Variovorax paradoxus: one gene and its partner. Each later gene encodes a partner of the first gene's protein in a complex. Links are inferred from orthologs where the notes say so. Each region holds a gene or a part of one and is shown on either strand. Other genes may lie near its edges.

Region 1 (4,976 bases):
GGCCAGATCGGCAAGGCCGGTGCCGGCCCGTTCTCGCTCACCGGCCAGCCCAACGCCATGGGCGGGCGCGAAGTGGGCGGCCTGGCCAACCTGCTGAGCGCGCACCGCGACCTGGCCAACCCGGCGCATCGCGCGGAAGTGGCGGCGCTATGGAACCTGCCCTCCGTGCCCGAGAAGCCCGGCAAGACCGCGGTCGAGATGTTCCAGGCCGCGGCCGACGGCGAAATTCGCGCGCTGTGGATTGCCTGCACCAACCCTGCCCAGTCGATGCCCGACCAGGCCACGGTACGCCGCGCCCTCGAGCGCGCCGAGTTCGTGGTGGTGCAGGAAGCTTTTTCGACCACTTCGACCTGCGCGTTTGCCGACCTGCTGCTGCCCGCCACCACCTGGGGCGAGAAGGAAGGCACCGTGACCAACAGCGAGCGCCGCATCTCGCGTGTGCGCCCCGCGGTAACGGCCCCCGGCGAAGCGCGCCACGACTGGTCGATTGCCGTCGACTTTGCACGCCGGCTCGAACAGCGGCTCGGCCGCCCGGCCACGCTGTTCCCCTACGGTTGCGCCGAACAGGTGTGGAACGAGCATCGCGAATCCACGCGCGGGCGCGACCTCGACATCACCGGCCTGAGCTACGCCATGCTCGAAACCGCCGGGCCCCAGCAGTGGCCGCTGAAGGAAGGCGAGACCACCGGCCGCGCCCGCCTCTACGAAGACGGCGTCTTTCCCACGCCGGATGGCCGCGCACGCTTCGTCGATACCGTCTACAAGCCCGTGGCCGAGGCGCGCGAGGCGCGCTATCCGTTTTCGCTCAACACCGGCCGCTTGCGCGACCAGTGGCACGGCATGAGCCGCACCGGCACGGTCGGCCGCCTGTTCGGCCACGTGGCCGAACCGGTGGTGCAGATGAACGCGCAGGACATGGCGCGCCGCCTTCTGAAAGACGGCGACCTGGTGCACCTCACCTCCAAGCGCGGCTCCATCCTGCTGCCCGCGCGCGCCAGCGCCGAGATCGGCCTGAGCCAGGCTTTCGTCGCCATGCATTGGGGCGAGGAGTACCTGAGCGGCTGCTCGTCGACCGGCACGCCGCTGGCCGGCATCAATGCGCTGACCACGCCGGCTTACTGCCCCACGTCGAAGCAGCCGGAGCTCAAGCACACGCCGGTCAAGATCCTCAAGGCCGAGTTGCCGTGGTCGCTGCTCGCCATGGCCTGGCTGCCGCCCGACGTCGCCTTTGCCGCGCAGCAGGCGCTCAAGCCGCTGATGGCGATGTTTCCGTTTGCCACCTGCGTGCCGTTCTCGGGCAACACGCCTGGCGAAGAGCGCAGCGGCATCCTCTTTCGCGCGGCCGCGCACGACACGCCGGACGACAGCCTGGTCGACCGCATCGAAGGCGTGCTGGGCCTTGGCGCGAGCGATGCCCTGCGCTACGCCGACCGCCGCCGCGGCCAGCGCCGCGTGGCCCGGCTGGTGCGCCGCGCCGACGGCAACGCCGGGCTCGACGCGTTCCTGCTGGGCGGCGACACCAGCGCCGAGGCCTGGATCGGCACCTTGCTGCGCGAGGAAATTCCGGCCCAAACCTACGGCCGGCTGCTGCTGTCGCCGGGCGCCCGCGCGCCGGTGGCGGTGCAGTCCCGCGGGCAAACGGTCTGCACCTGCTTCAACGTGACCGACCTGGCCATCCAGGCCGAACTGGGCCGCTGCAGCGGCACGCCCGAGGAACGGCTGGCCTCGCTGCAGGGCTCGCTGAAGTGCGGCACCAACTGCGGCTCCTGCCTGCCCGAACTCAAGCGCATGGTACGGGCAACGCCGGCGGAGGTCATCGCGGAGGGTGCTTAGAGGGCGCATGGAGGGCATAAGCCGCCTTGCTTTCCGGCATAAGCATTGCGGGACAATCGGGGCACCCATGGGAATCAGCCAATACATCAAGGAAATCGGCCGCGGCGCGCGAGGCGCCAAGCCGCTCACGCGCGAACAGGCCACGGACCTGTTCGGCCAGGTGCTGGACGGCACCGTGACCGACCTCGAAATCGGCGGCTTCTGCCTGGCCATGCGCATCAAAGGCGAAACGCCCGAAGAGATGGCCGGTTTTCTCGATGCGACGCATGCGCGGCTCAACCACGTTCCGGCCGCCGACCGCCCCCTCATCGTGCTGCCGAGCTACAACGGCGCGCGCAAGCTGCCGGTGCTCACGCCGCTGCTCGCGCTGCTGCTCGCCCGCGAGGGACTGCCGGTGCTGGTGCACGGCAGCGCCACCGAAACATCGCGCGTGCTGGCATCGAACGTGCTGGAGGCATTGGACATCCCCATGCTCACGGCCGTCCGAAAAATTGCATGCGGCGAGGTCGGCTTTGCGCCGACCGAACTGCTCAACCCCGCGCTCAAACGGCTGCTCGACGTGCGCCGCGTGGTGGGCCTGCGCAACCCTGGCCACAGCGTGGTCAAGCTGATGCAGCCGACCACAGGGCCCTGCGTGGTCGTGGCAAGCTACACCCATCCGGAATACGCGCGCACCATGGCAGAAACGTTCGAGCTCATGGGCATGACCGCCCTGCTCTCGCGCGGTCTCGAAGGCGAAGTGGTCTCCGACCCGCGCCGCACCGCGCAGATCGACGGCTTTGTGCGCGGCGTGCGCAGCGAGTTGCAGGCCCAGGCCGCCGGCACGTCGAACGAGGTGCCGGGGCTGCCGAAAGAGATCGACGTCGCGACCACGGCCGACTACACGCGCCGCGTGTTGAATGGCGAGCTTCCCGTGCCGGAAGCCATTGCCACCCAGGTCAGGCACATCACCCAACTAGCAGCCCACGCATGAACGCACCCATCTCCCCATTCACCGCCGGAAGCTGCACGCTGGTGGGCGCCGGCCCGGGCGACCCGGAACTGCTGACGATCAAGGCGGTGAAGGCAATCCAGGCCGCCACCGTGCTGCTGGTGGACGACCTCGTGAGCGAGAGCATCCTGGCCTCGTATGCGCGGCCCGATGCGCGGATCGTGCACGTGGGCAAGCGCGGCGGCTGCAAGAGCACGCCGCAGGCGTTCATCGAACGGCTCATGATCACCGCGGCGCGCGACGGCGAAACTGTGGTCCGCCTCAAGGGCGGCGATCCGTTCATCTTCGGTCGCGGCGGCGAAGAGGTCGAGCACCTGCGCGAAGCCGGCATCGAGTGCACGGTGATCAACGGCATCACGGCCGGCCTTGCCGCAGTGACCTCGCTGGGCGTGCCGCTCACCCACCGGGACCACGCGCAGGGCGTGGTGTTCGTCACCGGCCACGCCAAGACCGGTGCCAGCGCGCATGAAGACGCCACCGACTGGCGTGCGCTGGCCGCCACCGCGCACAGCGCGCGGCTCACGCTCGTGATCTACATGGGCGTGGCGGGCGCGGGCCACATCGAACGCGAACTGCTTCAGGGGCTGCCCGGCGACACGCCAGTGGCGGTCATCCAGCACGCGAGCCTGCCGCAGCAGCGCCACGTCACGGCCACGCTCGACCGGCTGCAGGCCTGCATTGCCGAAGGCGGGATGGCGAGCCCGGCGGTCATCGTGGTGGGCGACGTGCTGCGCGGGCTGGCTGCTGCGGCGTTGCCGCTCGGCTCCGACGCCGGCCGGTTCGGCACCTGAGACAACGGAAGAGAAAGCTCGGAAGCCCGGGCTGTTCTCCAAGAAAGCTGCTGAGCCCGGCCTCTTGCATGGGCCCGCAAAGAGCGCTTTGGCACCCAGGTGGCATGGAGCGTGCTTAACGCCAGCATGCTCGTTTTTCGATCGCTTTTCGTGTGCGGCGCCAGCCAATGACCGCCGTCGCCACGCCTCCGCCCGCCGCCGTTGAAATCATTGCCCTGAGCAAGCGCTACGCCGCCGGCACACCACCTGCGGTCGACCAGATCGACCTGCGCATTGCGAGCGGCAGCTATTGCTGCCTGCTGGGCCCGTCAGGTTGCGGCAAGAGCACCACGCTGCGAATGATTGCGGGGCATGAATCGGTCACCAGCGGCGACATCCTGCTGGACAACCGCAACATCACCAACCTGCCAGCCGCCGCGCGCGGCACGGCGATGATGTTCCAGAGCTTTGCGCTGTTCCCGCACCTCTCGGCGGTGGACAACGTGGCCTTCAGCCTCAAGATGAAGGGCACAGGCAAGGCCGAGCGCCAAAAGCGTGCGCGCGACCTGCTGGAGCGGGTGGCGATGGGCCACCTGGCCGACCGCAAGCCCGGCGAACTCTCCGGCGGCCAGCAGCAGCGCGTGGCGCTGGCGCGCGCACTTATTACCGAGCCGCGCGTGCTGCTGCTCGACGAGCCGCTGTCGGCGCTCGACCCCTTCTTGCGCATCCAGATGCGCGCCGAGTTGCGGCGCTGGCAGAAGGAGCTGGGGCTGACTTTCGTTCATGTCACGCACTCGCAGGAAGAAGCGATGGCGCTGGCCGACACCATGGTGGTGATGAACCACGGCGTGATCGAGCAGGTCGGCTCGCCGCACCAGATCTACAACCACCCTGCGAACGAATTCGTGGCGCGCTTCATGGGTGGCCACAACGTATTCGAGACGCCCGCCGGCCCGATTGCGGTGCGCAACGACCACATGCGCATTGAGCGGGCCTCTGGCTCCGGCGGCATTGCCGCGGCCATCACCGATGTCGAATACCAGGGCACCTACGTGCTGCTCGGCCTTGCGCTGGACGCCGCGACGCCCCCGCGCAAGAACGTGTCGGTGCTGCTGGGCGAAGCCGCCTTTCTTGCAAGCCCCTACGCGCCGGGCGATGCGGTGCGTCTTGCATGGGCCGAGACCGATGCGCGCGCGCTCGCCGTAGCAGCGTAGTCCTCCCTTTCCGTTCCGTTCATCCGCCACTTTTTTCCACGGAGACTCTTCCATGACCGATCCCATCGACTCGTCCGCCGGCCTCCAGCGCCGCACCCTGCTGCAAGGCACCGCCGGTATTTTGGCGACCGGCATCGCGCCCTTCGTGCATGCACAGGAAAAGATCGT
Region 2 (5,125 bases), 720 kb from region 1 along the record:
ACACCCCGATTGGTTGCAGAAAAAGAGAAGTCGTCCTTGCCAACTCTTGTGAGGTGTTCAGGCACGTCGCTCAAGCAACTGAGCCGCCAATTGTAGCAAACCGTCGGCATGCAAATTGGACGGAAAGTCGCGCAATGCGTGAATCGCACGTTTCGCTTCGTCCGCTGCCGCGGCGCGCGATGCTTCCAGCGCCCCGGTGCTGTGGACGATTTCCACGATCTTGCCCAGTTGGGCCGTATCGCCCGCCTGAATGGCCGCGCGCACCAGTTCGGCCTGCTCGGCACTGCCGCGCCGCATGGCAAAGATCAGGGGCAGCGTCGTCTTGCCCTCGCGAAGATCGTCACCCACGTTTTTGCCTGTTTCGTGCGCATCACCGGCGTAGTCGAGCACGTCGTCGATCACCTGAAAGGCCGTGCCCAACGCTTGGCCGTAGGTGGCGCAGGCCTCCTCGACTTCCGGGGTGGCGCCGGCCAGAACGGCGGCAAGCCGCGTGCTGGCTTCGAAAAGCTTGGCGGTTTTCGAGCGGATCACGCGCAGGTAGGCGGCTTCGTCCAGCGACGCGTCATGCATGTTCATCAGCTGCAACACTTCGCCTTCGGCGATCACATTGGTCGCTTCGGCCAGAATTTGCATGATGCGCATGTTGTTTGCATCCAACATCATCTGGAAGGCGCGCGAGTACAGGAAGTCGCCAACCAGCACGCTGGCCGGATTTCCGAACGATTCGTTGGCCGTGGGGCGCCCGCGCCGCAAGGTCGATTCGTCGACAACATCGTCGTGCAGCAGCGTGGCGGTGTGGATGAACTCCACCACCGCCGCCAGGTTGAAGCGCTGTTCGCCGGTGTACCCGAGGGCCCCCGACATGAGCAGCAGAAGTGCCGGGCGCAGGCGCTTCCCGCCTGCGGAGATGATGTACTTCGAAACCTGGCTGACCAGGGGCACGCCTGTATCGAGGCGCCGCGCAATCACATGGTCGACTTCGACCATGTCGCCGGCGATCAAATCCAGCACAGTGGCGGTGGGGGAGGTATCGGCGGCGTGAACTGGCAAAGCGTTTGCGCGCGGCGCGTCTGAGTGCGGAAGGTAGCGGCGGCACGAGGCCGGAAGGCGCAGATTATAGGGACGAGCGGGAGGTCGTCCGGGGCCGGCTTGGGCGGAAACCATGTTAGCGCGTGCAAACCGTGCTAGAATCTTGGGCTCTGCGGAATTCGCCGTAGAGCTCATACTCCCAAGAGGTTCACATGTACGCGGTCATAAAAACCGGCGGCAAGCAGTATCGCGTTGCTTCCGGCGAAAAAATTAAAGTAGAACAGATTGCTGCGGATGTAGGCCAGGAAATCGTGATCGACCAAGTTCTCGCAGTCGGCAACGGCAGCGAAATCAAGGTTGGTACGCCCCTGGTGTCCGGCGCAACGGTGACAGTCACGGTACTGTCGCACGGCAAGCACGACAAGGTTGGCATCTTCAAGATGCGCCGTCGTAAGCACTATCAGAAACGTCAAGGCCATCGCCAGCAGTTCACCGAACTGCAAATCGGCGCGATCGCCGGCTAAGGAGCAGATTCCATGGCACAGAAAAAAGGCGGCGGCTCAACGCGAAATGGGCGCGATTCCAAGCCCAAGATGCTCGGTGTGAAGGCTTTCGGCGGCGAACTGATCAGCGCAGGCTCGATCATCGTGCGCCAGCGCGGCACCCAGTTCCACCCCGGCGTGAACGTCGGCGTGGGCAAGGACCACACGCTGTTCGCACTGGTCGACGGCCACGTGTCGTTCGGCGTCAAGGGCGCACTGAACAAGCACATGGTCAACGTGACCCCCGCGGCATAAGCCCAGGTCACTTCGATCAGCTCGAAGCCCCGCTTTGCCGGGGCTTCTTCATTTGTACACTGGATACCCCATGAAGTTCGTCGACGAAGCCTTCATCGACATCGCCGCAGGCGATGGCGGCAACGGCTGCGTGTCGTTCCGTCATGAAAAATACAAGGAATTCGGCGGCCCCAATGGCGGCGACGGTGGCCGTGGCGGCCATGTCTACGCGGTGGCCGATTCCAATCTCAACACCCTGGTCGACTTCCGCTATTCGCGCCGCCACGAAGCCAAGCGCGGCGAGCACGGCATGGGCTCCGACATGTTTGGGGCGGCCGGCGACGACATCGTGCTGAAGATGCCCGTCGGCACCATCATCAGCGATGCCGAGACCGGTGAAGTGCTCTACGAGCTGCTGAAGGAAGGTGAAGTCATCACCATTGCCAAAGGTGGCGACGGCGGCTTCGGCAACATGCGCTTCAAGAGCGCCATCAACCGCGCGCCCCGGCAGAAGACGCCCGGCTGGCCCGGCGAAAAGAAAAGCCTCAAGCTCGAGCTCAAGGTGCTTGCCGACGTCGGCCTGCTCGGCATGCCCAACGCGGGCAAGTCGACGCTGATCAGCGCCATCTCGAACGCACGCCCGCGCATTGCCGACTATCCCTTCACCACGCTGCATCCGAATCTCGGCGTGGTTCGCGTGGGTCCGGAGCAGAGCTTCGTGGTCGCGGATCTTCCCGGCCTGATCGAGGGCGCCTCGGAAGGTGCCGGCCTGGGCCATTTGTTCCTGCGCCACCTGCAGCGCACCCGCCTGCTGCTGCACGTGATCGATCTCGCGCCGTTCGACGAGTCCGTCGATCCGGTGGCACAGGCCAAGGCCATCGTCGGCGAGCTGAAGAAGTACGACACGGCGCTCTACGAGAAGCCGCGTTGGCTCGTGCTCAACAAGCTCGACATGGTGCCCGGCGACGAGCGCGCGGCGCGCATCAAGGACTTCGTCAAACGCATGCGCTTCAAAGGCCCGGTGTTCGAGATCTCCGCGCTCACGCGCGAGGGCTGCGAACATCTGGTGCAGGCGGTGTATCAGCACATCAAGGCGCAGCAGGTGGCCGAACAGGTTCCGGCCGAGGTCGATCCGCGCTTCGCCGAATTGCCGCCCGATCCAAACTGAGAGCCGCGCGGCCTCCTCGGGCATCCGATGCCCGCTTCGAGGCCGATGCGACGCCAGCTTTCCACACATAGCAGAACAAGCAGCTTTCAAGACCGACCGCCACAGCCTCAAATGACCTCGAATTCCGGATCCACTGCCTTGCGGGACGCCCGCCGAATCGTCGTCAAGGTGGGCTCGAGCCTTGTCACCAACGAGGGGCGCGGTCTGGACGAACGCGCCATCGGCGAATGGTGCCGCCAGCTTGCGGCGCTGGTTAGCGATGGACGAGAGGTCGTGATGGTGTCTAGCGGCGCAATTGCCGAAGGCATGAAGCGCCTTGGCTGGCGCACCCGGCCGCACGAAGTCCACGAGCTCCAGGCCGCGGCGGCCGTCGGGCAGATGGGCTTGGCCCAGATGTACGAAACCAAGCTGCGCGAAAACGAAATGGGCAGCGCGCAAGTGCTGCTGACCCATGCCGACCTGGCCGACCGCGAGCGCTACCTCAACGCGCGCTCCACCCTCGTCACGCTGCTGAGGCTCGGCGTGGTGCCGGTCATCAACGAGAACGATACCGTCGTCAACGACGAAATCAAGTTCGGCGACAACGACACGCTCGGCGCGCTCGTAGCCAACCTGGTCGAGGCCGATGCGCTGGTCATCCTCACCGACCAGAAAGGCCTCTTCACGGCTGATCCGCGCAAAGATCCGGACGCCAAGTTCGTGCACGAAGCGGCGGCAGGCGATCCGGCGCTCGAAGCCATGGCGGGCGGAGCGGGCTCCAGCCTCGGCCGCGGCGGCATGATCACCAAGATCCTGGCGGCCAAGCGCGCGGCCGGCTCCGGCGCTTCCACCGTGATTGCCTGGGGCCGCGAACCCGATGCCCTGCTGCGCCTCGCACGCGGCGAGGCCATCGGCACTTTGCTCGTCGCCCAGACGGCCAAGCACCAGGCCCGCAAGCGCTGGATGGCCGACCACCTGCAGCTGCGCGGCTCCGTGACCGTCGATGCCGGCGCCGCGGCCAAGGTGCGCGCCGAAGGCAAGAGCCTGCTGCCCATCGGCATGACGGGCGTCTCGGGCGAGTTTTCGCGCGGCGACGTGATCGCCGTGCGCGACACCGACGGCGTTGAGCTGGCCCGCGGCCTCGCCAACTACTCGAGCGTCGAGGCGCGCTTGCTGTGCCGCAAGCCGTCATCGGAATTCGAACGCTTGCTGGGCTATGTTGCGGAGCCAGAGATGGTGCACCGCGACAACATGGTGCTGATGCCGAGCTGATGAAAAACGGGGCCCAAGGCCCGGTTACTGTTTCACTGGACTTCGCGAACCGGATTGCGCAGGTTTCGCACCATGTCCCCGACCGAGTTGCGCGGCGCATTGCCGCGGCACAGCGCCTGGACCGACAGCGCCTTGGCGTAGCGCGAGTTCAGGTCGTCGATGCGCTTCCATTCGGGCGTCTTGGTTTCCTGCCAGGTCCCGTTGTTGTAGCGGGCATAGCTCTTCATTTCTCCGGTCGAACAGCGCACGCCTTCGTAAAAGGCGTTGGCGCCTCCGCCGTTGCGGTTCTGTGCCACCACCACGTAGCGCACGATGCCGTCCGGCGTGATCGCGATGGTGTTCGGATCGACGCCGAACTTCAGCGTCATGTAGGGAGGCATCTCGATCGGCAGCAGACGGCTCTCGCTGAATGCGGGCGGCGGCGGTGCCGTGGTTTCGGCCCACTCGGTGTCCGACTCGGTCCGCTTGGGCGGCGGCGGCATGCCGGACTGCGCCCAGTCGGGGTTGTCGGTGTCGTGCTTGCCCGATGCGCATCCGGCAAGCACGGCCACGCACAGGAGAAGCAGGGCGCGTTCAGCGTTGCGACGGAAGGAAAGGCGCTTTGTTGTCGGGAGAAGAAGGTTCATCGCTCACTGAAGGAATGTCGGGATGCGGGTCGAAACTGCCGCCGGGCGGCAGGTCCAGCCCCGCGGGCGCGCCGCCGTCTGGCGTGTGGCGCTCGAACTCGCGAGCGCGCACATTGCTGCGCAGAAAACGGTTGCGGAAATCCTGCCGCGGCAGGTAGCGAGCGAGCTCGGTCAGTGCCATCTCGTAGACGCCGCGTTTGAATTCGACGACCACATCGAGCGGCACCCAGTAATCGTGCCATCGCCAGGCGTCGAACTCGGGGTGGTCGGTCGCG

The links. Proteins that work in one complex are often made in the same cells at the same time.
Region 2: the proteins of ybiB (region 1) and cgtA are in contact, whole or in part, in a crystal structure (PDB 8BFT), measured with the Escherichia coli proteins. The link is inferred for Variovorax paradoxus from one-to-one orthologs.

Annotation. Positions count from the first base shown.
Region 1 is NZ_CP046622.1:3,879,734-3,884,709, forward strand. Bases 1,089-3,853 are described here. They hold ybiB (DNA-binding protein YbiB), read left to right. Parts: upstream 1,089-1,900; coding sequence 1,901-2,806; downstream 2,807-3,853. Other genes in these bases: GOQ09_RS18045 (nitrate reductase), read left to right, coding at 1,089-1,833; cobA (uroporphyrinogen-III C-methyltransferase), read left to right, coding at 2,803-3,615; GOQ09_RS18060 (ABC transporter ATP-binding protein), read left to right, coding at 3,783-3,853. Outside these bases: more of GOQ09_RS18045, read left to right, coding at 1-1,088; more of GOQ09_RS18060, read left to right, coding at 3,854-4,808; GOQ09_RS18065 (ABC transporter substrate-binding protein), read left to right, coding at 4,861-4,976.
Region 2 is NZ_CP046622.1:4,597,346-4,602,470, reverse strand. What follows is about bases 1,021-3,934. They hold cgtA (Obg family GTPase CgtA), read left to right. Parts: upstream 1,021-1,896; coding sequence 1,897-2,973; downstream 2,974-3,934. Other genes in these bases: proB (glutamate 5-kinase), read left to right, coding at 3,085-3,934; rpmA (50S ribosomal protein L27), read left to right, coding at 1,566-1,826; rplU (50S ribosomal protein L21), read left to right, coding at 1,242-1,553; GOQ09_RS21505 (polyprenyl synthetase family protein), read right to left, coding at 1,021-1,050. In the rest of the region: more of GOQ09_RS21505, read right to left, coding at 58-1,020; more of proB, read left to right, coding at 3,935-4,224; GOQ09_RS21480 (CNP1-like family protein), read right to left, coding at 4,257-4,775; GOQ09_RS21475 (RNA pyrophosphohydrolase), read right to left, coding at 4,798-5,125. UniProt on the Escherichia coli protein: An essential GTPase which binds GTP, GDP and possibly (p)ppGpp with moderate affinity, with high nucleotide exchange rates and a fairly low GTP hydrolysis rate.